Regions from separate parts of the Kaistia geumhonensis genome, predicted to be linked through region 3. Evidence: predicted binding sites of a transcription regulator. Region 3 holds the regulator's gene; each other region holds the start of a gene.
The links. Region 3 encodes PhoB, which activates phosphate uptake and scavenging genes when phosphate is short. Its sites were predicted from a motif close to TGTCATNNANCTGTCAT; they were not measured.
Positions count from the first base shown of each region.

Region 1: a site for PhoB is predicted at 3,101-3,117, ahead of QO015_RS19600 (pyruvate kinase). Genes of this name have one in related genera too.
Region 2: a site for PhoB is predicted at 2,799-2,815, ahead of QO015_RS20700 (Na/Pi symporter). Genes of this name have one in related genera too.

Region 1 covers NZ_JAUSWJ010000001.1:4,125,238-4,132,991, forward strand. The annotation lists gene QO015_RS19580 (endo alpha-1,4 polygalactosaminidase) at 1-737, opposite strand, end outside; gene QO015_RS19585 (DUF1993 family protein) at 734-1,264, opposite strand; gene QO015_RS19590 (HAD family hydrolase) at 1,277-1,894, opposite strand; gene mutY (A/G-specific adenine glycosylase) at 1,963-3,048, opposite strand; gene QO015_RS19600 (pyruvate kinase) at 3,168-4,649, shown strand; gene QO015_RS19605 (ATP-binding cassette domain-containing protein) at 4,886-6,487, opposite strand; gene smc (chromosome segregation protein SMC) at 6,619-7,754, opposite strand, start outside.
Region 2 covers NZ_JAUSWJ010000001.1:4,366,817-4,374,570, forward strand. The annotation lists gene fumC (class II fumarate hydratase) at 1-853, opposite strand, end outside; gene QO015_RS20700 (Na/Pi symporter) at 1,015-2,688, opposite strand; gene QO015_RS20705 (SspB family protein) at 2,919-3,428, opposite strand; RNA gene ssrA (transfer-messenger RNA) at 3,475-3,842, opposite strand; gene QO015_RS20715 (multidrug effflux MFS transporter) at 4,097-5,302, shown strand; gene QO015_RS20720 (thymidylate synthase) at 5,458-6,252, shown strand; gene QO015_RS20725 (DUF4424 domain-containing protein) at 6,276-7,280, shown strand; gene QO015_RS20730 (GNAT family N-acetyltransferase) at 7,290-7,754, shown strand, end outside.
Region 3 covers NZ_JAUSWJ010000001.1:3,864,983-3,872,736, reverse strand. The annotation lists gene serA (phosphoglycerate dehydrogenase) at 1-1,339, opposite strand, end outside; gene QO015_RS18330 (phosphoserine transaminase) at 1,476-2,651, opposite strand; gene QO015_RS18325 (outer membrane protein) at 3,019-3,774, opposite strand; gene phoB (phosphate regulon transcriptional regulator PhoB) at 4,038-4,742, opposite strand; gene phoU (phosphate signaling complex protein PhoU) at 4,765-5,481, opposite strand; gene pstB (phosphate ABC transporter ATP-binding protein PstB) at 5,504-6,286, opposite strand; gene pstA (phosphate ABC transporter permease PstA) at 6,283-7,164, opposite strand; gene pstC (phosphate ABC transporter permease subunit PstC) at 7,176-7,754, opposite strand, start outside.

The DNA of each region.
Region 1 (7,754 bases), 260 kb from region 3:
GCGCACATGGCCTTTCGCGCGCCTTGCCGGTCGGTCCGGTAATCGCTTCGATATTCGACGTTGAAGATCGGCTTCCCGGCGGCGGCGAAGGGACGCAGCATCGCGCATTCGCCATAGGCGTGGCACTGTTCGTTGACCGCGAAGTCGAAGTGACCGGCGAGGGCCGCCACCTGATCGAGGTCGTTCTTGAGGCCCACCTTCAGATGGCGGCGATGTGCTTCTGACGCGAGAAAGCGGTTGAATGCCAACTGGTCCTCGGCGGTCAGTGGAAATCCGCTGCCGTTCGCATGGCCATCGACATTGTCGGGGTCGACGCCGTCGCAATCCTTGGCGACCGCCAGGTCGAGCCGCTGCTCGGTCATGAACCGTCGGACGGCTGGCGAACGGATGTCGAGCCAGCGCTCGCCGGGCCAGCCATCGAGCGGCCGCCCCATGACGGATGGATCGAGCAATCCGAAATCGCTCCGGAAATCCTCTGACGATCCGGCGGAGAAATAGCACACGACGAACCGGCCGCGGCGATGGAGCGCGTCGATCGTCGCCTGCGGTGTGTCGACGAGATCGATGTCGTAGACGTCCGCGTCGTAGCGCGTTTCTACCGTCCCCTGCAGTTGCAGATGCCAGGTCTGATCGGGCCGCGGCGTCCAGGCTGGCCGGCCGCTCTCCGCCCGACCATCGGCAACGCCCAAAACCGCTCCGAGGAGTGCCAGCAGGGCGACGATCCCCGCGGCATTCATACGAAGCGGAAGCCGGGCGGATAGGCGTGGAAGCCGTCGAAATCGGGCTTGCCGACGGGCACGCCGAGATGCCGGAGGATCGCGTAGGCGCTCGTCAGGTGGAAGAAGAAGTTCGGCAGCGCATAAAGCGTAGCGAAGGAGAGGGCATCGGCCTCGACCATGGCCTCGCCTGCGCGCTCGGAGGCTGGAAGCCTCTCGGCGGCGTCGATGGCCTCCGGATCGAGCGCCGACAGGGCCGTGATCCGCTCGGCGATGCGAAGGCGGAGATCGGCGATCCGCTCGCCCTCGGCCTGACCCAGCGCCGCGAGCTCGGGCGCGACCGGCTTCAGGGCGCGCACCGAGAAATTGGCAGCGATCAGGACCTGGCGGCGAAGGTCGAACATGTCCTCGGCGAGCGCGGTGGCGAGCAGGGCGCGCTCGTCGTGCCCGCCGTCACGCGCGAACGCGTCCAGCCGCAGCATGAGCCCGTCGAGCTGCCGCAGGTAGCGCAGCAGCACCGGGACGGTGACGGCGTGAAGGCCGGCCATGGCAAGACTCCGTCAGGCGGAAAGGCGGACGCCCCACTTCGCGAGATCGGCCCGCATCGTGGCGGGATCGACGAAGCGCTCGGCGTTCCAGCCGGCGGCGCGCGCCGCCTCGATATTGGCCGGCATGTCGTCGAAGAACAGCGTCGCCGCCGGGTCGAGATCATGGGCATGGACATGATGGCGATAGATCGCGAGGTCCGGCTTCACGAGGCGCACCTTGCCGGAAACGGTGATGCCCCGGAACGTCGTCAGATAGGGGAAGCGCGCCTGCGCCTCGGCGAATGTGTCCTCGGCGAAATTGGTGAGCGCGGTCACGTCGTAGCCGGCGGCAATCAGGGCGCGGAGGATGTCGACCGTTTCCTCGATCGATCCCGGAACCATCTCGTGCCAATGGAGCCGCCAGGCGCGGATCAGGTCGCCATGCTGCGGGTAGCGGGCGAGCACTTCGGCCTCCGCCTCGGCCCAGCTGCGGCCGCGGTCCTGCTCAAGATTCCATTCATGCGTCAGCACCTCGGCGAGGAACACGCGCCGCGCCGCTTCGTCGGGAATGAGCCGGCGATAGAGCCGCTCCGGCTCCCAGCTGATCAGAACATTGCCGATGTCGAAGACGATATGGCGGATCTCGGTCATGGTGGGCTCCCCTTGAGGCGGACCGACTTCATAGCGGCTCTCCGGACGACTGGCCATGCCGGCCGCGCTCAACGCCGGCGCTTGGTCGCGCCGGGAAATGCGGTCTCGATGGCCTTCTTCATGACGCTCGGCAGCGCCTCGCCTGGCAGCTCCTCCGCGCTCGACCACCAATGGCCCTCAGGCGCAGCCGGGTTGTCGGCCGGCTCCGCCGCGAGGATCGAAAGCGTCAGGCGGAAATGGGTGAAGACGTGCACGACGACGCCCTTCGCCTGCCAGCTCGCGGCGATTGGCGCTGTCGCCGCAGTCGATGCGGGGCCGGCAGATGGCAGCCAGTCGCTTCCCGGAACTTCGGTCATGCCGCCGAGAAGCCCTTTCTCGGCGCGGCGGCGCAGCAATACGGCGCCGTCGCGGCGCCGCGCGACGAAGGCGGTGCCGGTCCGCTCCGGCCGGGCCGCCTTGTTCGGCTTCACCGGGAAGGACTCCTCGATGCCCGCGGCATGGGCGGCGCAGTTTTCCGACCATGGGCAGAGCGAACAAGCCGGGCGGCGTGGCGTGCAGATCGTCGCGCCGAGGTCCATCATCGCCTGTGCATAGTCGCCGGGGCGTTCCTTCTGCGTCAGCCCCGCCTGCAGGCGGCGGATCTCGGTCTTCGCCGCCGGCAGCGGGGTCTCAACGGCGAAGACGCGCGAGAGCACGCGCTCGACATTGCCGTCGACGACCGCGGCCGGCTGGTCGAAGGCGATCGCGGCGATTGCGGCGGCGGTATAGCTGCCGATGCCGGGGAGCGAAGTGAGCCCGGCCTCGGTCGCCGGAAACCGGCCTCCATGCTCGCGCGCGACGGTTTCGGCCGCGGCCTTCAGATTGCGCGCCCGCGAATAATAGCCGAGCCCGGCCCAGGCCTTCATGACCTCCTCGGACGGCGCGGCGGCGAGCGCCGCGACATCCGGCCAGCGGGCGAGGAATCCTTCGAAATAGGGCTTCACCGCCGCGACGGTCGTCTGCTGGAGCATGATCTCCGACAGCCAGACGCGGTAGGGATCCGGCGTCACGCCGCGCCGGCGATCGGCCGGGCCGATGCGCCAGGGCAGGCGGCGGGCATGGCGGTCGTACCAGGCGAGGAGCGTGGCGGGGGAAGGGGGAGGCAGCGCGGTCATCGCCGCATGTTCGCCCGCCGGCAACCGATGCGCCAGCGCGGCTGTTGATCTGTGTCATGCGCCTTTCGTCGCGCTGCGATAGGCGGTGGACTTCGATCCCCGTGCCTCGTGGAGAGCCGATGATGGACCGCAACGAAAGCCTCGCCCTTCGTGCCGATGTCGAAGAATTGGCCCAGGCGGTGGCGGAGGAGGGCGAGGCGATCTTCGCCACATGGTCCACGGGCATCGAGCGGCAGGACTTCGTCGCCGGCGCGCGCAATCTCGCCGACTATCTGGCGCTTCGGCGACGCGACAACCGTCCATTGCAGCGCCGGCTGATGGCCCATGGCCTTTCCTCGATCGGCCGGCTCGAAAGCCGCGTCGAGGCGACGCTCGCAGCAGTGCTCGCCGCGCTCGACGCCATCACGGCGAGCGAGCCGCGGCGCGATTTTCCCGGCGAGGAGGCATTCTTCGCCGGCGAGCGGCGGCTCGCCGCGGCCACGGCCGAGATCCTCGGCACGCCGGCCGAGGGCCGTGCGGTTCATCTGCTCGTGACCTGCCCGAGCGAGGCGGCCGACGATCCCGCCTTCATGTCCGATCTCGCGGCGCGCGGCGTCGAGGCGATCCGCATCAATTGCGCCCATGACGACCGCGATGCCTGGGCGCGGATGATCGCCCATGCCAGGGCGGCCGAGGCGTCGAGCGGACGGCGCATGAAGGTGCTGATGGATCTCGCCGGGCCGAAGATCCGAACGGGTACGATCCGCAAGCTCGACGGCAACAAGCGCATCGGCGAGGGCGATCGCCTCGCCATCGCCGCGCCGGGCCGGCTGGGCGAGGCGCCGGCCGACCTCATGGCCGTCGAGTGCACGCTGCCGCAGGCGCTGGCCGCCTGCCAGCTCGGCGAGCGCATCTTCATCGACGACGGCAAGCTGCCGACCAGCGTCGTCGAGGTCGCTCCCTGGGGCGTGGTGGTGGAGGCGAGCGGCGCGCCGGACGAGGACGGCTACAAGCTGAAGGAAGAGAAGGGCGTCAATTTCCCCGACACCGAATTCTCGATTCCGGCGCTGACGGAGAAGGACATCGAGGATCTCGACTTCGTCGCCCGCAACGCCGACGGCATCGAGTTTTCCTTCGTCCAGACCGCCGCCGATATCGACGATCTCCATGCCGCGCTTTCGCGCATCCGCCCCGACGACTGGCAGACCCTTTCGCTCGTCCTCAAGATCGAGACGACACGGGCGCTCGCCAACCTGCCCGAGATGATCGTGCGCGCGGCGGGTAGGCAGCCGACGGCGGTGATGATCGCGCGCGGCGATCTCGCGGTGGAGATCGGATTCAATCGGCTCGCCGAGATGCAGGAGGAGATTCTCTGGATCGGCGAGGCCGCGCAGGTGCCGGTGATCTGGGCGACGCAGGTTCTGGAGCATCTCATCAAGAAGGGCTTCCCCTCGCGCGGCGAGATGACCGACGCCGCCATGGCGGCACGGGCCGAATGCGTGATGCTCAACAAGGGTCCGCATGTGATGAAGGCGATCGACGAGCTGGTCGTGCTCCTCGCGCGCATGGGCGGCCATCAGTACAAAAAGACCCCGACGCTGCGCCGGCTGGCGAGCTGGTAGAAGGCTAGGACCGGGGTCAGTAGCTGCGGAGGTCAGGGAACGTCACGAGGCCCCATCTCCATCTCTCCCCCGCTTCGCGGGAGAGAGGGCCGGTCGCGGCCGTTTGGGCTGCTCCGCCTTCTGGGTTGGACAGGCTGCGCCGTCGATGACGTCCGGAGCGGCGTTCCCTCTCCCGCGAATCGGGGGAGGGTTAGGGAGGGGGCTTCTCGGGGCTCGTGAGGAGATCTGATCCCCGATCACCCCATCGGCAGCACCATTCGCCGCGTCAGTCCGAGCGCGGCGAGGAAATCCGCGTCGTGGCTCGCCACCATCAGGGCGCCGTCGAAGCCATGCAGTGCCTGCTCGACCGCCTGGACCGAGTCGAGGTCGAGATGATTGGTCGGCTCGTCGAGGATCAGCAGCTGCGGCGGGCTCGACCCGCAAAGCACGGCCGCCAGAGCCGCGCGCAGCGCCTCGCCGCCCGAGAGCGAGGCGACAGGCCGGCGCGCTTCCTCGTTGCGGAACAGGAAACGCGCCAGCGCCGCGTGGGCCTCGTTGATGGTGGCCGCGGGATTGAGCCGGCGGAAAGCGTCCAGAATGGTCTCGCCACGCTCGAACAGGGCCAGTTCCTGATCGAGCAGCACCGAGGGGACCGGCCTTCTGACCGTGCCCGAGAGCGGCGCCAGTTCGCCGGCGGCGAGCCGAAGCAGCGTCGATTTGCCGGTGCCGTTTCCGCCCGTGATGCCGATGCGCTCGGGCCCGCTGACGATGAGGTCGAGACCGTCGAAGAGCAGCGGACCGCCGGGATGGGAATAGCGGAGATCGCGCATCTCCAGCACCAGACGCCGCTCGGCGAGCCCGGACGAGGGCAGGGCGAAGGCGAGTTGCGCCACGCGCTCCACCGCCGCCTGCGCTTCGGCGAGCAACTCGCCGGCCGTCTCCATCTGCCGCTCGGCAAGCCGCCCAGCCGCGCCAGCGCTCTTCTCGGACCGCTCGCGTGCCGCATCGAGCATGATCTTCGGCGTGTCGCCCTTCGCTCGTTCGCGCCGGCCGCGCCCGTCCTTGTGGGCCTTGCGCTCGGCGGCCGTCTGGATGCGCTCGCGGGTCTGTTTCAGGGAGCGTTCCGCGACGTCGAGCCTCTCGGCGGCCGCCGAGCGCTCCTCAGCGCGCTTCGCGGCATAGAAATCGTAGCCGCCGCCATAGGATCGCGCACCGAGGCCCGACAATTCGACGATCTGGTCCATGGCGCGCAGCAGGCCGCGATCATGGCTGGCGACCAGCGCGCCGCCCTTCCAGTTCGCGATCAACTCGGCGACGGCGGCGCGGCCGTCGCGGTCGAGACTGTCCGTCGGCTCGTCGAGCAGGATCATGTCCGGTTCGGCGAGGAGCAGGGCGGCGAGCGCCAGCCGCGTCCGCTGGCCGCCGGAAAGCGCCGAGGCCGGCCGTTCCGGATCGAGCGGGGACAGTCCGGTCGCAGCGAGCGCCGCCGCATAGCGCGTTTCGAGCGTCCAGTCGGCGAGGGCGGCATCGTCCAGGCTGCCTTCGCCAGCCGATAGCCGCGCCAGCCGGTCGAAGGCTTCGCCGACACCGGCCATGTCAACGACGCGCAGGCCATCAGCGCGGATACCCTGTTTCAGCAGCGCGATGCGGCCGACGCGCTCGATGGTGCCGGCGCGCGGCGCCTCGCCCCCTGCGATCAGTCGCAGAAGCGTGGACTTGCCTGCACCGTTGCGACCGACGAGACCGGTGCGCTCGGCGCCGAAGGCAAGATCGAGATGGTCGAGGAGAATGCGCCCGTCAGGCGCGGCGAGCGTGACGTCGTGCAGGGCGACGAGCGAGGCCCGGAAGGGAACGGACATGATGGGAGACCAGAGCAGGAGAAAGGACGCGGGCGAAAGTCGTCGTCGCGGTCCGATCCATTGCGTTGGTCTCCTCTATCCGGCCGTATCGGACGCAGATTTAGGCGCGGCCGGCCGCCCATGCAACCCTGCTAGCTCGCCTCCAGGAACCGCTCGGCGGCTTCGAGGTCGACCGAGACGAGCTGGCTGACGCCGCGCTCGGCCATTGTGACGCCGAACAGGCGGTTCATACGCGCCATGGTGATAGGGTTGTGGGTGATGGTGATGAAGCGCGTCTCGGTCGTGCGCGCCATCTCGTCGAGCAGGTTGCAGAAGCGCTCGACATTGTGGTCGTCGAGCGGCGCGTCCACCTCGTCGAGCACGCAGATCGGCGCCGGATTGGTGAGGAAGACGGCGAAGATCAGCGCCATCGCCGTCAGCGCCTGCTCGCCGCCGGAAAGAAGCGTCATGGTCTGCGGCTTCTTTCCGGGCGGGCGGGCCATGATCTCGAGGCCGGCCTCGAGCGGATCGTCCGATTCGGTCAGCTGCAACTCAGCCGTGCCGCCACCGAAGAGATGGGTGAAGAGGCGCTGGAACTCGGCGTTCACGACGGTGAACGCGGCAAGCAGCCGTTCGCGCCCCTCGCGGTTGAGGCTGGCGATGCCGAGGCGCAGGCGGCGGATGGCCTCGATCAGATCATCGCGGTCGGTGGCGAGGCGTTCCCTGCGCGCTTCGCCTTCGCTCACTTCCTCCTCGGCCCGGAGATTGACGCCGCCGAGCTTCTCGCGCTCCTGCCGAAGCCGCTCCAGCCGCTTGTCGACCTGTTCGACATCGGGCAGCGGCGCGTTCGGATCGAGCCCGGCGACGGTTGCCACTTCATGCGGCGCGCAATCGAGCAGTTCGGTGATGCGGCCCTCGATCTCGGCGCGGCGCTCCATGCTGGCGGCGAGACGCTCCTCGGCCCGGCCGCGGCGCTCGCGCGCTTCTGAGAGGGTCGTAAGGGCATCGCGCGCCGCGGCGTCGGCCGTGGCCTGGGCCGCTTCAGCCGTCTTCAGCCGGGTAGCGGCCTCGCGGCGCGCCTCCTCCGCCTTGGCGATCTCGGCCGTCACCGCGCGGCGGCGCACGTCGAAATCGGCGGGGGCCTCGGCGAGCTTCGCCTTCTCGCGCTCGATCTCGGCGCGGCGGGCCGCGAGGCTCGCGCTCTGTTCGGCGGCGCCGGCGCTGCGCGCCTTCCAGCTCTGCCTCTCGCCGGCTATGGCGGAAAGGCGCTTGCGCCTGAGTTCTCCCT
Region 2 (7,754 bases), 500 kb from region 3:
CGGCGACGGTGTTGAGCGCGCCATGGCTGAACACCATCGCGTCATGGGCGGCGAGCGCCTCGAACTTGTTGGGCGCGCTCGTGAAAGGGAGTCCTGTGATCGCGGCGATGCGGTCGGCGACCTGCTCGGCGAAGCCGACCGGCGCGTTGAGGCCCGTGCCGACCGCGGTGCCGCCCTGGGCGAGTTCCATCAGCGCCGGCAGCGTCAGCTCGATCCGGGCGATGCCGTTCTCGACCTGCTTGGCATAGCCAGAGAATTCCTGGCCGAGCGTCAGCGGGGTGGCGTCCTGCGTATGGGTGCGGCCGATCTTGACGATATCCGACCAGGCTTTCGCCTTGGCGTCGAGGGCGGCGTGGAGGTGCTTCAGCGCCGGAATGAGCGTCGCGACGATTTCCTCGGCAGCCGCAACATGCATCGCCGTCGGATAGGTATCGTTCGACGACTGGCTCATATTGACGTGGTCGTTGGGATGGACCGGCTTCTTCGATCCCATGACGCCGCCAAGCATCTCGATCGCGCGGTTCGAGATGACCTCGTTGGCGTTCATGTTCGACTGCGTGCCGGAACCGGTCTGCCAGACCGCGAGCGGGAAATGATCGTCGAGCTTGCCGTCGATTACTTCCTGCGCCGCGGCGACGATGACCGTGCCGATCGCAGGATCGAGCCGGCCGAGCGCCATGTTGACCTCGGCCGCGGCGCGCTTGACGACGCCGAGGGCGCGGACGACCGGCTTCGGCTGCTTCTCGATGCCGATCTTGAAATTGCCGAGCGAGCGCTGCGCCTGCGCGCCCCAGTAGCGGTCCGAGGCAACCTCGATGGGGCCGAACGTATCTGTCTCGATCCGGGTCGTCATGCTGCGCTCCTGGCCAGACGCGCTGGCCGCTTTCATGGCTCGAATGGCGTCGCCGCAGGCAGGATGGCCCGGCCGGGCGGGGGATGGCGGCTGTCTAGCATGCGCTTTTCCCGGCTGCCAAGGCGACGTGACGGCGCTGCTGCCGCAATGCGGCATCGAGTTCAGCCGGTCTGCCGGCCGGCACTCTCCAATCCCGCCCCGAGCCCGGCGCGCTCGGCCGGCGCTGGTTCGTCCGCCTGCCGCGAGACCGGCGCGCCGAGCGGAGTTTCGACCGCACGGAGCGCGACGGCCAGGCGGTGGATGAGCCAGACCGCGCGCTCGAACAGGCTCGTCGCGAGAAGAAGGCGCTGCGCGTCGTGCTCTGCGCCCAGCGCGGTCGTTGCGAGCGATCCGCGCAGCGCGTTCAGATGCTCGCTGCGGTCGGCCGTGAGGGCGATCAGGAACTCGTAGTCGCCGTCGTCGGCTGCACCGGTTTCCGCGAGTTGCAGGACCATCAGGCGCAGGCTCTCGGAGAGATCGAAGGCGAGGCGCGGCAGCGTGGCGAAGGACAGGATCACGTCGGAGAAATCGGCGAGCGCATCCTGCAGCGAGCGCACGCCTTCGAGCCGCGCCTGCTGGCCGAGCGCGGCTTCGAGATCCGCCCCCGACAGCCCGCGGCCGATCAGCTGGACGAGGAAGGCGTCGGTCGTCGCTGCCACGGCCGAGCCGCCGCGCCACAGCAGGCGGATGTCGGCCGGGCTTGCGACATCAGCCACGTCGAGATCCGGCAACAGCGCGCCGAGCCTGGCAACGAGGTCTCCGATCTCGCGCGACGAAAGATCGAGCGCGCCGGCGGGATCGGCCGTCGCGGCGGGATCGATGAACCGCGGCCGCGAGACGCTGTCTTCCAGCGAGGGCGGGCTGAAGCGGTCGGCGAACCGTTCCGCAAGGTCCCGAAACATCGTCACCGGCAGCGCCCCGGCGAGCTGCAGGACGAGGAACAGCATCGAGACCGAGGCCGGCGCCTCGCCCGCTCCGGCCTCGACGAAGAGCAGCGAGGGATCGAGCCCGAAGGCCGGCACTGCGTACCAGAGCAACAGCAGGAGACCGGAGCCGATCGCCTTGACCAGGATGTGGACATAGCAGAGCTGGCGTCCGACGCCGGAAAGACCGCCGGCGGCGACGAGGCTGGCGATGCCCGAGCCGAGATTGGCGCCCACGACGAGAAAGAAGCAGTCGTCCAGCTCGACGAAGCCGGCGCGGAGGCCCGCGAGAGCCAGGATGGCGGCGGTCGACGAGGATTGCGTCACGAGCGCCACCGCGACGCCGATGGCGAGGCTGACGAGGGGCGGCAGCGTGTCGGCGAAAGCGGCCAGCGCATCGATATCGACAGTCCGCGGCGCGGCCTTGATGAAGTCGATGCCGAGAAAGAGCAGGGCGAGGCCGAGCAGGACGCCCATCCAGTCGCGCAGCCGTCCCTTGCGGTCGAGGCCGGCCTGATAGCCGAGACCGACGAAGCCGACGAGCATCAGCGCCGCGAGGTGGAAGTCGATGGCGGCCATGACGACGAGCGCCGCGGTGCCGACATTGCCGCCGGCGACGATCGGGATCGCGTCGCGGGTCGTCAGTGCGCGGCCGCGCACTAGATTGCCCGAGATGACCGCGACCGCGTTGCTGGACTGCGTGACGATTCCGGCGACACAGCCGACCAGGAAGCCGGCGAGCGGCGAGGCGGTCGAGCGCTGGAGCAACTCGCGGAGCCGGCCACCGAGCGCCTGCTGCAGATTGGCGGACAACAGCTTCAGTCCGACAAAGAGCAGCCCGAGACCGGCCAGCAGTTCGCCAAGGCTCGTCACGTCACGCCATCCGGAGGTCACGAGGCAGTGCGCCCGCCTGCCGGTCGACCTGTCCCGGCGAAGCGGCAGCGCAGCCGGGGCGGCGCATCGAGCGTGCTTCGGCGATCCACATGACAGGCGTGTGACAGCAGCGCATTGCAAGGCTGACCGTCAGGCTCGCTCGACCGGGGCACCGGAACGTGTGCCTCGGTGTGGGGTCGATACAGGGTGCCGTCAGGTGGCCGAGGTGGTCAGGTCTTCTTGCGGAATGCGTCGAGGCGGACGACCTGCGCCTCGCCCGTCTTCTCCGGCTCGGCGGCATCGGCGGCCGGCGGGTCGAACACGAGCGCCGAGGCCTCGACCTCGTCCATCTCGCGGCTCGCCTCTTCGACGCCCGCGTCGGCCGGAGCCGTCTCGAACTGGAGGCCGAACTGCACGGACGGGTCGACGAAGCCCTTGATGGCTGCGAAGGGGACGAGCAGGCGCTCGGGAACGCCATTGAAGGAAAGGCCGACCTCGAACGCATGTTCGGTGACCGTGAGGTCCCAGAACTGATGCTGGAGGACGATCGTCATCTCTTCCGGGTACTGCGCGAGCATGCGGCTCGAGATGCGCACGCCGGGCGCGCGGGTCTCGAAGGTGATGTAGAAGTGATGCTCGCCGGGAAGCCCGGTCTTCGCGACCTCGGAAAGGACCTTCCTCACGACGCCCCGGAGCGCGTCCTGGGCAAGGATATCGTAGCGGATCAGATCCTCAGGCATTCCCACCGTTCCTTGCATCCCGGCCGCTTCCGGACGGGAGAATGAAAGTGGAGGCTTCTGTTGCCAGGTGCCTCCGGACCCCGCCTTACAGTGCTACCCGCAAGGACTTTGATTTCGGTACCAGCACCGCATTACGCGGCGACGGCCACCGGAGCATAGTTGTCATTCGCAACTATAGGTTTGGTCCGATATCGGCGGTACCATGCCGAGCGAAAGTGCACCCTTTACGCCCTCGTCGATCCTATTTCGCCCCCGCCGAAGGCCACCCGCGCGATGCGCTGGCCGATGGACTTGGGTGGAGGCGCCGGGTACCGCCCCCGGGTCCGATGGGTTTATTACGATGACCATTTATCGCCATAGCCGGCTTTCACCGGCGATGAAGATATAGGGGATCGCCTCCGCGCTGTGAAGGTGGCGGGGCCGATGGCGAGCGCCGCGACGTGCGCTATCCACGTCCGCCTTGCCGATGATGCCGGATCGCCACAGAAATCTGTCATCTCGCAGATGCAGCATGAACCGGCTTGACCGACGCGCGTTGCAGGGGGAAATTCGATTCAATCAACGCATCCGTCCGCCTGCTGCGGGCCGGCGGAGCTTCCACACACATAGACCCGTTTCCCGAACCGCCTGACGTCAGCGGCGGTTTTCGCATTCAAGAGTTTTCGGCCATGAACTCGTCGCTCGTCCGCTTCGCGGTCGTGCTGGGCTTGCTCAGCGCGATCGGCCCCTTTGCCATCGACATGTATCTTCCGGCCCTGCCGACGATCGGCGCTGACTTCGGCGCCGGCATCGGCCAGGTGCAGATGAGCCTCATGGTTTTCTTCGTGGCGCTCGGCGCCGGCCAGCTCGTCTATGGTCCGTTCTCGGACATGTTCGGCCGCAAGCTGCCGCTCTATATCGGCCTCGTGCTGTTCATGATCGGCAGCGTCGGCTGCGCGCTGGCGCCCTCGATCGAGACGCTCATCGCCTTCCGCTTCGTCCAGGGGCTCGGCGCCTGCGCGGGCACGGTGGTGCCGCGCGCCGTCGTGCGCGACCTCCATACCGGACCCGAAGCGGCGAAGCTCATGTCGCTGCTGATGCTCGTCTTCAGCATCTCGCCGATCCTCGCCCCGCTCGCCGGAAGCGGCGTGATCGCGCTCGGCGGCTGGCGCGCGGTGTTCTGGGTGGTGCTGGTCGCCGCGGCGCTGGGACTCATCCTTCTGGCGCTTGCGCTCCCGGAGACGCGGCCGGTCAAGGAGCGGCGCGAAAGCAGCATCGCCGGCGCCTTCGCCGCCTATGGGCTGCTGCTGCGCGACCGGCGCTTCCTGGCGCTCTGCTTCCTCGGCGCGTTCGGTGTCTCGAGCTTCTTCGTCTATCTCGCGAATTCGTCCTTCGTGCTGATCGACCACTATGGACTGACGCCGACGCAGTACAGCATCGCCTTCTCGGTGAACGCCGTGTCCTTCTTCGGCGTCGCCCAATTGAACGGCGTGCTCGGCTCGCGCTTCGGGCTCATGCGGCTGATGCGCTTCGCCGTTACCGGCTACGCAGCGTCGATGGTGCTGCTCGTCGCGCTGTTCCTCGCCGGCTTCGACCAGCTCTCCGTCATGATCGTGCTGCTTTTCATCGCTTATGGCTTCCTCGGTCTCGTGGTGCCGAGTTCGGCCGTCATCGCGCTCGACGATCACGGCGCCATCGCCGGCACGGCCTCGGCGTTGATGGGCACGCTGCAGTTCGGCGCCGGCATCGTCATGATGGCGGTGGTGGGCCTGTTCCTCGACGGAACAGCCGTTCCGATGCTCGCTGGCATCGCCGCCTGCTCTGTGATCGCGCTGGCGCTCGCCTTCCTGACGCCGCAGCGGTCGCCCGCGCTGGCCGGGGCGCCCGCCGAATAAGGCGGGCTTCCGGCTCGGCGAAGGCTGGCCGACGGCGGTCGAGGATGCCAGCATAAGCTGTGCGAATCGACATCGGCGCCGGACGATGAGTCGCGCGCCGGTGCCGGTCTGTCCTATACCCGACGCCGCTGGGCTGGCTGACAGGGGATGTTGCGATGCGCCAATATCATGACCTGATGCGGCTCGTCCTCGCGACGGGCGCGGTCAAGACCGACCGGACCGGCACCGGCACGCTGTCCGTGTTCGGCCATCAGATGCGCTTCGATCTGGCCGACGGCTTCCCGCTGCTGACGACCAAGAAGTTGCATGTGCGCTCGATCATCCACGAGCTGCTGTGGTTCATCTCCGGCGACACCAACATCCGCTATCTCAACGAGAACGGCGTCACGATCTGGGATGAGTGGGCTGACGAGAACGGCGATCTCGGCCCCGTCTACGGCAAGCAGTGGCGCTCCTGGCCGGCACCGGATGGGAGCACGATCGACCAGCTCGGCAAGGTGGTCGAGATGATCCGCCGCACGCCGGATTCGCGTCGCCTCGTCGTCTCGGCCTGGAACCCGGCAGAGATCGAGGCGATGGCGCTGCCGCCATGCCACATGATGTTCCAGTTCTATGTCGCCGACGGGCGTCTCTCCTGCCAGCTCTACCAGCGCTCGGCCGATATCTTCCTCGGCGTGCCGTTCAACATCGCCTCCTATGCGCTGCTGACGATGATGGTGGCGCAGGTGACGGATCTCGTGCCCGGCGATTTCGTACACACGCTCGGCGACGCGCATCTCTATTCGAACCATCTGGAACAGGCGCGGCAACAGCTGGAGCGCACGCCGAAGCCGCTTCCGGTCATGAAGCTCAATCCGGCGGTCAGGCGGCTCGAGGACTTCCGCTACGAGGATTTCGAGCTCGTCGGCTACGCGCCCGACGCCGCCATCCGCGCGCCGGTCGCGGTCTAGTTTCGGGGAGAGGGGGAGGGGCCATGCGTCGCGGGGGACTGCTGTTCATCATGCTGGCGGTGGCCGCGGGCCCCGCGCTCGCCAACGATTCGACCGCAGAACTCGGGGCCGGCGGCCTCGTCTATGTGACGACCGAGGCGATCGCCATGACCTCGGAGGATCTTTTCATCTCGATGGACGAGGTTCGCGTCCGCTACACCTTCGAGAACAAGTCGGACCGCGACGTGACGACGCTCGTCGCCTTTCCGATGCCGGACATCAAGGGCGCGCTCGATTTCATCGAGGCGGTGCCGGTCGACGATCCGGTGAACTTCCTCGGCTTCCGGACGACGGTCGACGGCAAGCCGGTCGAGGCAAAGGTACAGCAGCGGGCTTCGGCGCTCGGCATCGACCAGACCGCGTTCCTCACCGCGCTCGGCATTCCGCTTGCTCCCCAGCTCGACGCGACGCGCGCGGCGCTCGACAAGCTGCCGCAGGACCAGTGGCAAGGCCTGATCGACCGGGGCCTCGCGATTCCCGACGAGTTCGACGCCGGCAAGGGCTGGGAAAAACACCTGGCGCCGAACTGGATGCTTTCGACCGCCTTCTACTGGGAGCAGGTCTTTCCGGCCGGAAAGACGGTGATCGTCGAGCACAGCTATCACCCGAGCGTCGGCACGACGGCCGGCACGTCGGTCACCCAGCCGCAGTTCGGTACGAGCGATTGGGACAAGCAATACAAGGACCGCTTCTGCATCGAGGACAGCTTCATCAAGGGCGCCAGGAAGGCAGCGGCCGGCCGCGCCGAGGACGACTATCTGATGGAGTTCCGCATCGAATATATCCTCAAGACGGCGGCGAACTGGGCCGGCGGGATCGATCGCTTTCACGTGACGATCGACAAGGGCAAGCCCGGCAATCTCATCAGTTTCTGCGGGACCGGCGTCAAGAAGACGGGGCCGACCACCTTCGAAATGAGCGCCGAGAATTTCTATCCCGAGCGCGACCTCGACATCCTGATTCTCGCGGGCGCCAAGAGTACGAAGTGAGGCGCGCGGATGAGTGAGGATCGCTGCCAGATTCGGGCCGCGCGGCCGGGCGACGCGGCGCTGATCCATCGCTTCGTCGCGGCGCTCGCCGCCTATGAGAAGCTGTCGCACGAGGCCGAAGCCACCGTCGCGGATTTCGACACCGCGCTGTTCGGCGAGAGCCCGCGTGTGTTCTGCGAGATCGCGAAATGGGACGGCGAGCCGGTCGGCTTCGCGCTCTGGTTCCACACTTTCTCCACCTTCCGGGGCCGGCACGGCATCTATCTCGAAGATCTCTTCGTGCTGCCCGAGGCCCGCGGGCGCGGCATCGGCAAGGCGCTGCTCAAGCACCTCGCGCGCCGCTGCATCGAGGACGGGCTCGCCCGCTTCGAGTGGTCGGTCCTCGACTGGAATGCGCCCTCGATCGCTTTCTACGAGGCGCAGGGCGCGACGGTGATGCGCGAATGGCTGCGCTGCCGCGTCGACGGCGAGGCG
Region 3 (7,754 bases):
TGATGCCCTTGATCTGGATGATGCGCGGCCGGCTGTCGGCGAAGACCGTCCCCGCGACCGAGCGCTCCTGCTTCTCGGTGAGGACCGTCAGGCGGATATAGTTCTCGTAGGCGCCCTGCTGTTCGCGGCGAACCTCCTCGACAGCGATGCCGCGCTCGCGCGCGATCGCCGGGGCGGAGACCATGTTCACCGTCTGCAGCTGCGGGCGCAGGATGGCCGCGAGCGCGGCCGCCGTCAGCGCCTTGACGTTCAGCCCGGCGACATCGCCCTCATATTCGAGGCGGATGCCCTGGATGCCGGTGTCGGTGAGCTGGCCCGCGAAGGAGCCGAGCTGCTCGGCGAGCTTGACGAAGGGCGTCAGCCGCGGCGCCTCTTCGGCCGTGATGGACGGCATGTTGAGCGCGTTGGAGACGGCACCCTTGGTGAGATAGTCGGCCATCTGCTCGGCGACCTGCAGCGCGACGTTCTCCTGCGCCTCGGTCGTGGAGGCGCCAAGATGCGGCGTCGCGATGAAATTCGGCGCGTGGAAGAGAACGTTGTCCGTCGCCGGCTCCTCGACGAACACGTCGAAGGCAGCACCCGCGACCTTGCCGCTCTTCAGCGCCTCGGCCAGATCGGCCTCCACGACGAGACCGCCACGCGCGCAATTGACGATGCGCACGCCGTCCTTCATCTGCGCGATCGCCTTGGCGTCGATGATGCCCCGGGTCTTGTCGATCAGCGGCGTGTGCAGCGTGATGAAGTCGGAGCGGCGGAACAGAGTCTCGAGATCGACCTTCTCGACGCCGAGAGTCAGGGCGCGCTCGTCGGACAGGAACGGATCGAAGGCGATGACGCGCATCTTCAGCCCGACGGCGCGGTCGGCGACGATCGAGCCGATATTGCCGCAGCCGATGATGCCGAGCGTCTTGCCGGTCACCTCGACGCCCATGAAACGGTTCTTTTCCCACTTGCCGGCCAGCGTCGAGGCATTCGCCTCCGGGATCTGGCGGGCGAGCGCGAACATCATCGCGATGGCATGCTCTGCGGTAGTGATGGAATTGCCGAAGGGCGTGTTCATCACGATGATGCCCTTCGCCGTCGCAGCCGGAATGTCGACATTGTCGACGCCGATGCCGGCCCGGCCGATGACGCGCAGATTGCCCGCCGCCGCGATGACCTTCTCGGTCACCTTGGTATTGGAGCGGATCGCGAGACCGTCATAATTGCCGATGATCTCGAGCAGCTTCTCCTTGTCCTTGCCGAGATCGGGCAGATAGTCGACCTCGACGCCGCGATCCTTGAAGATCTGGACGGCGGACTTGGAAAGCTTGTCAGAAATGAGAACGCGCGGTGCCATGGTGCTTGACCTTTTTCAGGCATCGTCATGGCCGGGCTCGTCCCGGCCATCCACGTCTTCCTGCCTCCCCGAGGGGAAGTCGTGGATGCCCGGGACAAGCCCGGGCATGACGGAAAGGATGATGAACGCGATGAAGTCAGGCGGCCTGCTTGAGGCCGGCCTTCTGCGTGGCGAAGGCCCAGTCGAGCCATTCGGTCAGGATCGCGAGATCGGAAGCCTCGATCGTGGCGCCGGCCCAGATGCGCAGCCCGGCCGGGGCGTCGCGATAGGAGCCGATGTCATAGGCGACCTTGGCCTTCTCCAGCGCCGAGGCGATACCCTTGGCGAAAGCCGCCTGGCCGTCGGCGTCGAGCGCCTTGACGGCCGGGTCGGTGATCACGAGACAGACCGAAGTATTGGACCGCGTCTCGGGCTCGGCAGCCAGGAAATCGACCCAGTCGCGCTTCGCTACCCAATCGGCCAGTACGCCGAGATTGGCGTCGCAGCGTGCCTCGAGCGCCGCAAAGCCGCCGAGGCCCTCGGCCCAGGTCAACGCGTCGAGATAGTCCTCGACCGCGAGCATGGACGGAGTGTTGATCGTCTCGCCGACGAAGATGCCTTCGATCAGCTTGCCGCCCTTGGTCATGCGGAAGATCTTGGGCAGCGGCCAGGCCGGCTTGTAGCTCTCGAGCCGTTCCACGGCGCGCGGCGACAGGATCAGCATGCCATGCGCAGCCTCGCCGCCGAGAACCTTCTGCCAGGAGAAGGTGACGACATCGAGCTTCGACCAGGCGAGGTCCTGCGCGAAGGCGGCGGAGGTCGCGTCGCAGATGGTGAGGCCGGCGCGGTCGGCGTCGATCCACTCGCCGTCCGGCACGCGAACGCCCGAGGTGGTACCGTTCCAGGTGAAGACGACGTCACGGTCGAAATCGACCTTGCCCAGATCGGGCAGCTTGCCATAGTCGGCGGTGAAGGTGCGGACGTCGGCGAGCTTCAGCTGCTTCACGACGTCGGTGACCCAACCTTCGCCGAAGCTCTCCCAGGCGAGGAGGTCGACGCCGCGCGCACCGAGCAGAGACCAGAGCGCCATCTCGACGGCGCCGGTGTCCGAAGCGGGCACGATGCCGATGCGGTAGTCCGCCGGCACGCCGAGCACGGACCGCGTCAGGTCGATCGCCTTCTGGAGCTTGGCCTTGCCGATCTTCGCGCGGTGCGAGCGTCCAAGCGCCGCATCCTTGAGCGCCTCGAGCGACCAGCCGGGTCGCTTCGCGCAGGGGCCGGAGGAATAATTGGAATTCACCGGCCGGCGGCCGGGCATCGCGAGATCTGCCATGATCTACCCTCTCAGATAGCAGCGCCTCGTTGGGGAGGCGTGTCCCGCCGTCGCTGTTACGCGCGGCGATGAGGGAAGTCAACGCGGCGTTTCTGCGCCGCGACGCTCCGGACTCAAAGGGACAGGGGTCTGCGTGCGAGGAAACGATGAGAGGGCAAGAAGCAGGCGAAGCGGGCCCTCCCCCGCGGGTCGCCCTCGACGCCGAAATGGCGTCGCTACACCTACGCCTTCGGGCCTGACGAAGATGGCCGAACGCCAATCCACTCCTGGCCGAGTTCGGGCCCTGGGCCGCAAAGGAAAAGGGCGCGCCCCTCGCGGTGACGCGCCCTCGATCATGTCCGGAGAAAGCCTCTCCCGGATAGCGCTCTCAATAGAAGTTGTAGCGCAGGCCGAGACGGACTTCGTTGGCCGAGATGTTGTCGTAATTGATCACGCCGCCGCCGCCGGCCGGGATATAGCCCGAGACCGCGTCGCCGAGATTGAGATAGCGATAGTTGAGGTCGACCGACATGTTGGGCGAGAAGGCATAGGACACGCCGGCCATGAGGGCATAGGCGAAGTTCCACTGGCTGCCGCCGTCCCAATAGCCCGAATTGCCGTCCGGATTGACGAAGGCGACATTCGAGGTCTGAAGGTAGGACGTACCGATACCGGCGCCGACATAGGGCGTGAAGCCCGACCAGGTGCCGACATCGACATAGCCGTTGACGAGGAAGGTCCAGGCGGCGATGTCCGCAGTCTCGACGGTGTGATCGATGCCGTAGAGCTCGCCACAGCCGCCGCAATAGCCCTGCCCGTAGGAGCCCGACTGGAATTCGTAGTCGATCGTGCCGTCGACGCGGAAGTGGTCGTTGAAGCGATAACCGGCGCCGATACCGATGAGGCCGGTATTGTCGAGCGAGTTGTTGCTCCAGTTGTCGACATAGCTTGGCGTGACGAAGCTGATGTCGGGATTATTGTACCACTTGTAGCCGATATCGCCGCGCAGATACCAGCCGCCCGTCGCGATGACGGGCGCGGGCTCCACATAGGGCTCCGGAAGGTCGGCCGCGTGGGCGGCGCCCGCGGCGGCGATGCCCGCCCCGACCACGGCAGCGAGCGTTAAGGTCTTCACGTAACCCATCGAAGTCTCCCCGATCGAAGGCTGGACCGAGACATCGCCCGATCAATCTGAATCCGTCGCAGCCGACTTTGCCGGGGAACGTTTAAGAACAGATTAACTACGTCACTTAACCACGATTGTTTACGTTACTTCTTCGTTAACGGCCGAGAGCCGGCCGCTTTCTCTTTGCGAAGAAGGGGTTGCCGCAACAGCGAAACGGCCGGAGCGGGGCTCGCGCGCCCGCTCCGGCCGTCAATCATGCTGAAGTTCGGTAAGGCGGCCGATCAGTTTGCGGCACCGGCAAACTGGTCGTCGAAGGCATAGCCGGAGCCGCGCACCGTGCGGATCGGATCCTTGACGCGGCCGCGATTGACCGCCTTGCGCAGCCGGCCGATATGCACGTCGACCGTGCGCTCGTCGACATAGACGTCGCGGCCCCAGACGCCGTCGAGCAATTGCTCGCGCGAGAAGACGCGGCCGGGGCTCTTCATGAGGAACTCGAGCAGCCGGAATTCCGTCGGACCGAGCCGCAATTCGCGGCCCGAGCGGCGGACGCGGTGCGTCTCGCGGTCGAGCTCGATGTCGCCGGCCCGAAGCAGCGAGGCGATCACCTCCGGCCGCGAACGGCGCAGGATGGCGCGCACGCGGGCCATGAGTTCAGGCACCGAGAACGGCTTAACGACATAGTCGTCGGCCCCGGTCGCAAGGCCGCGGATCCGCTCCTGCTCCTCGCCGCGGGCGGTGAGCATGATGATCGGCAGCGTGCGGGTCGTCTCGCGTGCGCGCAGGCGGCGGCAGAGCTCGATGCCCGAAATGCCGGGCAGCATCCAGTCGAGCAGCAGGAGATCAGGCGTCGTCTCCTTGAGCCGCGTCTCGGCGTCGTCGCCGCGCGGCACGGCCTCGACGCTGTAGCCCTCGGCCTCGAGATTGTAGCGGAGCAGGAGGGCGAGCGCTTCCTCGTCCTCCACGATCATCACGCGGGGGGTCATCGCGATGTCCCTTCAGGCCCGGTCAGGCGGCGTCGTAGGAGACCTTGGTCACGCTCGATTCGTCCTGCTTCGGCCGGTCCTGCGTCAGCGACTCGCCGGTCACCACATAGTGCACGGTCTCGGCGATGTTGGTCGCGTGGTCGCCGATGCGCTCGATGTTCTTGGCGCAGAAGAGCAGATGCGTGCACAGCGAAATGTTGCGCGGATCCTCCATCATGTAGGTGAGGAGTTCGCGGAACAGCGAGGTGTACATGCTGTCGATGTCGGCGTCGCGGCGCCAGACCTCGAAGGCCTGGTTGACGTCGCGCGAGGCATAGGCGTCGAGGACGTCCTTGAGCTGGGCGAGCGACAGCTCGGCCATGTGCTCGACGCCGGTGATGAAGCGCTTCGACTGGAACTGCCCGTCGAGCGCGAGGACGCGCTTGGCGATGTTCTTGGCCAGATCGCCGATGCGCTCGAGGTCGTTCGAGATGCGCATGGCGCCGATCACCTCGCGCAGGTCGAGCGCCATCGGCTGGCGGCGGGCGATGATCATGATCGCCAGCTCTTCCGTCTCGCGCTGCACCTGGTCGAGGCGGCGATCGTCGGCGATGACCGCGTTGGCCATCGTCACGTCCAGCCGCGTCAGCGCCCGCACGGAGAGATCGACCAGCCGCTCGGCCATGCCGCCCATCTCCGCGATGCGGCGCTGCACGTCCTTGAGTTCGTCGTCGTAGCGGGAAACGATGTGTTCCGACATGTCGTCCTCCTGGCCGTGGGGCTCAGCCGAAGCGTCCGGTGATGTAGTCCTGGGTGCGCTTGTCGCCCGGGGCCGTGAAGATCTTCGACGTCTCGTCGAATTCGATCAACTCGCCGAGATACATGAACGCGGTGTAGTCGGAGACGCGCGCCGCCTGCTGCATGTTGTGCGTCACGATGGCGATCGTGTAGTCGGCGGTCAGCTCGTCGATCAGTTCCTCGATCTTCGAGGTCGAGATCGGGTCGAGCGCCGAGCAGGGCTCGTCGAACAGCACGACCTCGGGCCGCACCGCGATCGAGCGGGCGATGCAGAGGCGCTGCTGCTGGCCGCCCGAGAGGCTGAGGCCGCTCGAGGAGAGCTTGTCCTTGACCTCGTTCCAGAGGGCTCCGCGCGTCAGCGCCGCCTCGACGCGCTCGTCCATCTCGGAGCGCGACAGATTCTCGTAGAGGCGGACGCCGAAGGCGATGTTGTCGTAGATCGACATCGGGAACGGCGTCGGCTTCTGGAAGACCATGCCGATGCGGGCGCGCAGCAGGTTGAGATCCTGGCCCGGGGCGAGGATGTTGCCGCCGTCGAACAGAACCTCGCCCTCGGCGCGCTGCTTCGGATAGAGGTCGTACATGCGGTTCAGGACGCGCAGCAGCGTGGACTTGCCGCAGCCCGACGGGCCGATGAAGGCGGTGACCTTCTTCTCGTAGAGCGGCAGGTTGATCGACTTCAGCGCGAGGTTGTCGCCGTAGAAGAACTTCAGGTTCTTGATCGAGATCTTCTCGGGCAGCGTGTTCTGGAGCGTGGACACGGTCATTTCGACGTCCTCGGGCTAAGGAAGGCACGCGCGACGATGTTGAGCGCGAGCACGGTCAAGGTGATGAGCAGCGCACCGGTCCAGGCCAGCTTCTGCCATTCGGGATAGGGGCTGAGGGCGAACTGGAAGATCGTCACCGGCAGGCTCGCCATCGGCGCGTTCAGGTTGGTGCTCCAGAACTGGTTGTTGAGCGCCGTGAACAGCAGCGGAGCCGTCTCGCCCATCACGCGGGCGATGGCCAGGAGCACGCCCGTCACGATGCCCGACATGGCGGCGCGGTAGGCGACCTTCTGGATCATCACGGAGCGCGGCAGGCCGAGGGCGGCCGTCGCCTCGCGCATCGTGTTCGGCACGAGGTTCAGCATGTCCTCGGTGGTACGCACGACGACCGGGATGACGAGGATGGCGAGGGCCAGCGAGCCGGCCATGGCCGAGAAGTGACCCATCGGCGCCACCACGACCTCGTAGACGAAGAGGCCGATGACGATCGACGGCGCTGCCAGCAGGATGTCGTTGATGAAGCGCACGACATTGGTCAGCTGGTTGTGGCGGCCGTACTCGGCCATGTAGGTGCCGGCGCAGATGCCGATCGGCGTACCGATCACGACGCCGATCACCGTCATCACGATCGAGCCGTAGATGGCGTTGATGAGGCCGCCGGTCGCGCCGGGCGGCGGAGTCGTCTCGGTGAAGATCACGAGCGACAGGCCAGAGAAGCCCTGCCAGAGCAGGCCGACCAGGATGAGCGCCAGCCAGACGAGGCCGAACACCGTCGCCGCGAGCGAGAGCGACAGCAGGATGCCGTTGCCGCGGCGGCGGCGGCGATAGAGCGCCTGCGCCATCGGCGTGGAGACGGCGGAATTTCCGAGCGTTGCCATGATCTCTTGCCTCAGTTGCCGGCCTTGACGTTCATGCGCAGCAGCAGCAGCCGCGCCGCCGCGAGCACGAAGAAGGTGATGACGAACAGGATGAGGCCGAGCGCGATCAGCGAGGAGGTGTAGAGCTCGCCGGTCGCCTCGGTGAATTCGTTGGCGATCGAGGCCGAGATCGTCGTGCCGGGCGCGAGGATCGAGGACGAGATCTTGTGCGTGTTGCCGATGACGAAGGTGACCGCCATGGTTTCACCGAGCGCGCGGCCGAGGCCGAGCATGATGCCGCCGATCACGCCGACCCGCGAATAGGGCAGCACGACCTTGGTCACCACTTCGCTGGTGGTGCAGCCGAGCCCGTAGGTCGCCTCCTTCAGCACCGGCGGCACCGTGTCGAACACGTCGCGGGTGATCGAGGTGATGAAGGGCAGCACCATGATCGCGAGGATGATGCCGGCGGTCAGCACGCCGATGCCGTAGGGCGGGCCGGCGAAGATGTCGGAGAGGATCGGGATCGGCCCGAACACCCAGATCAGGAAGGGCTGCACGGTCGCCTGGAAGAAGGGCGCGAACACGAACAGACCCCAGATGCCGTAGAT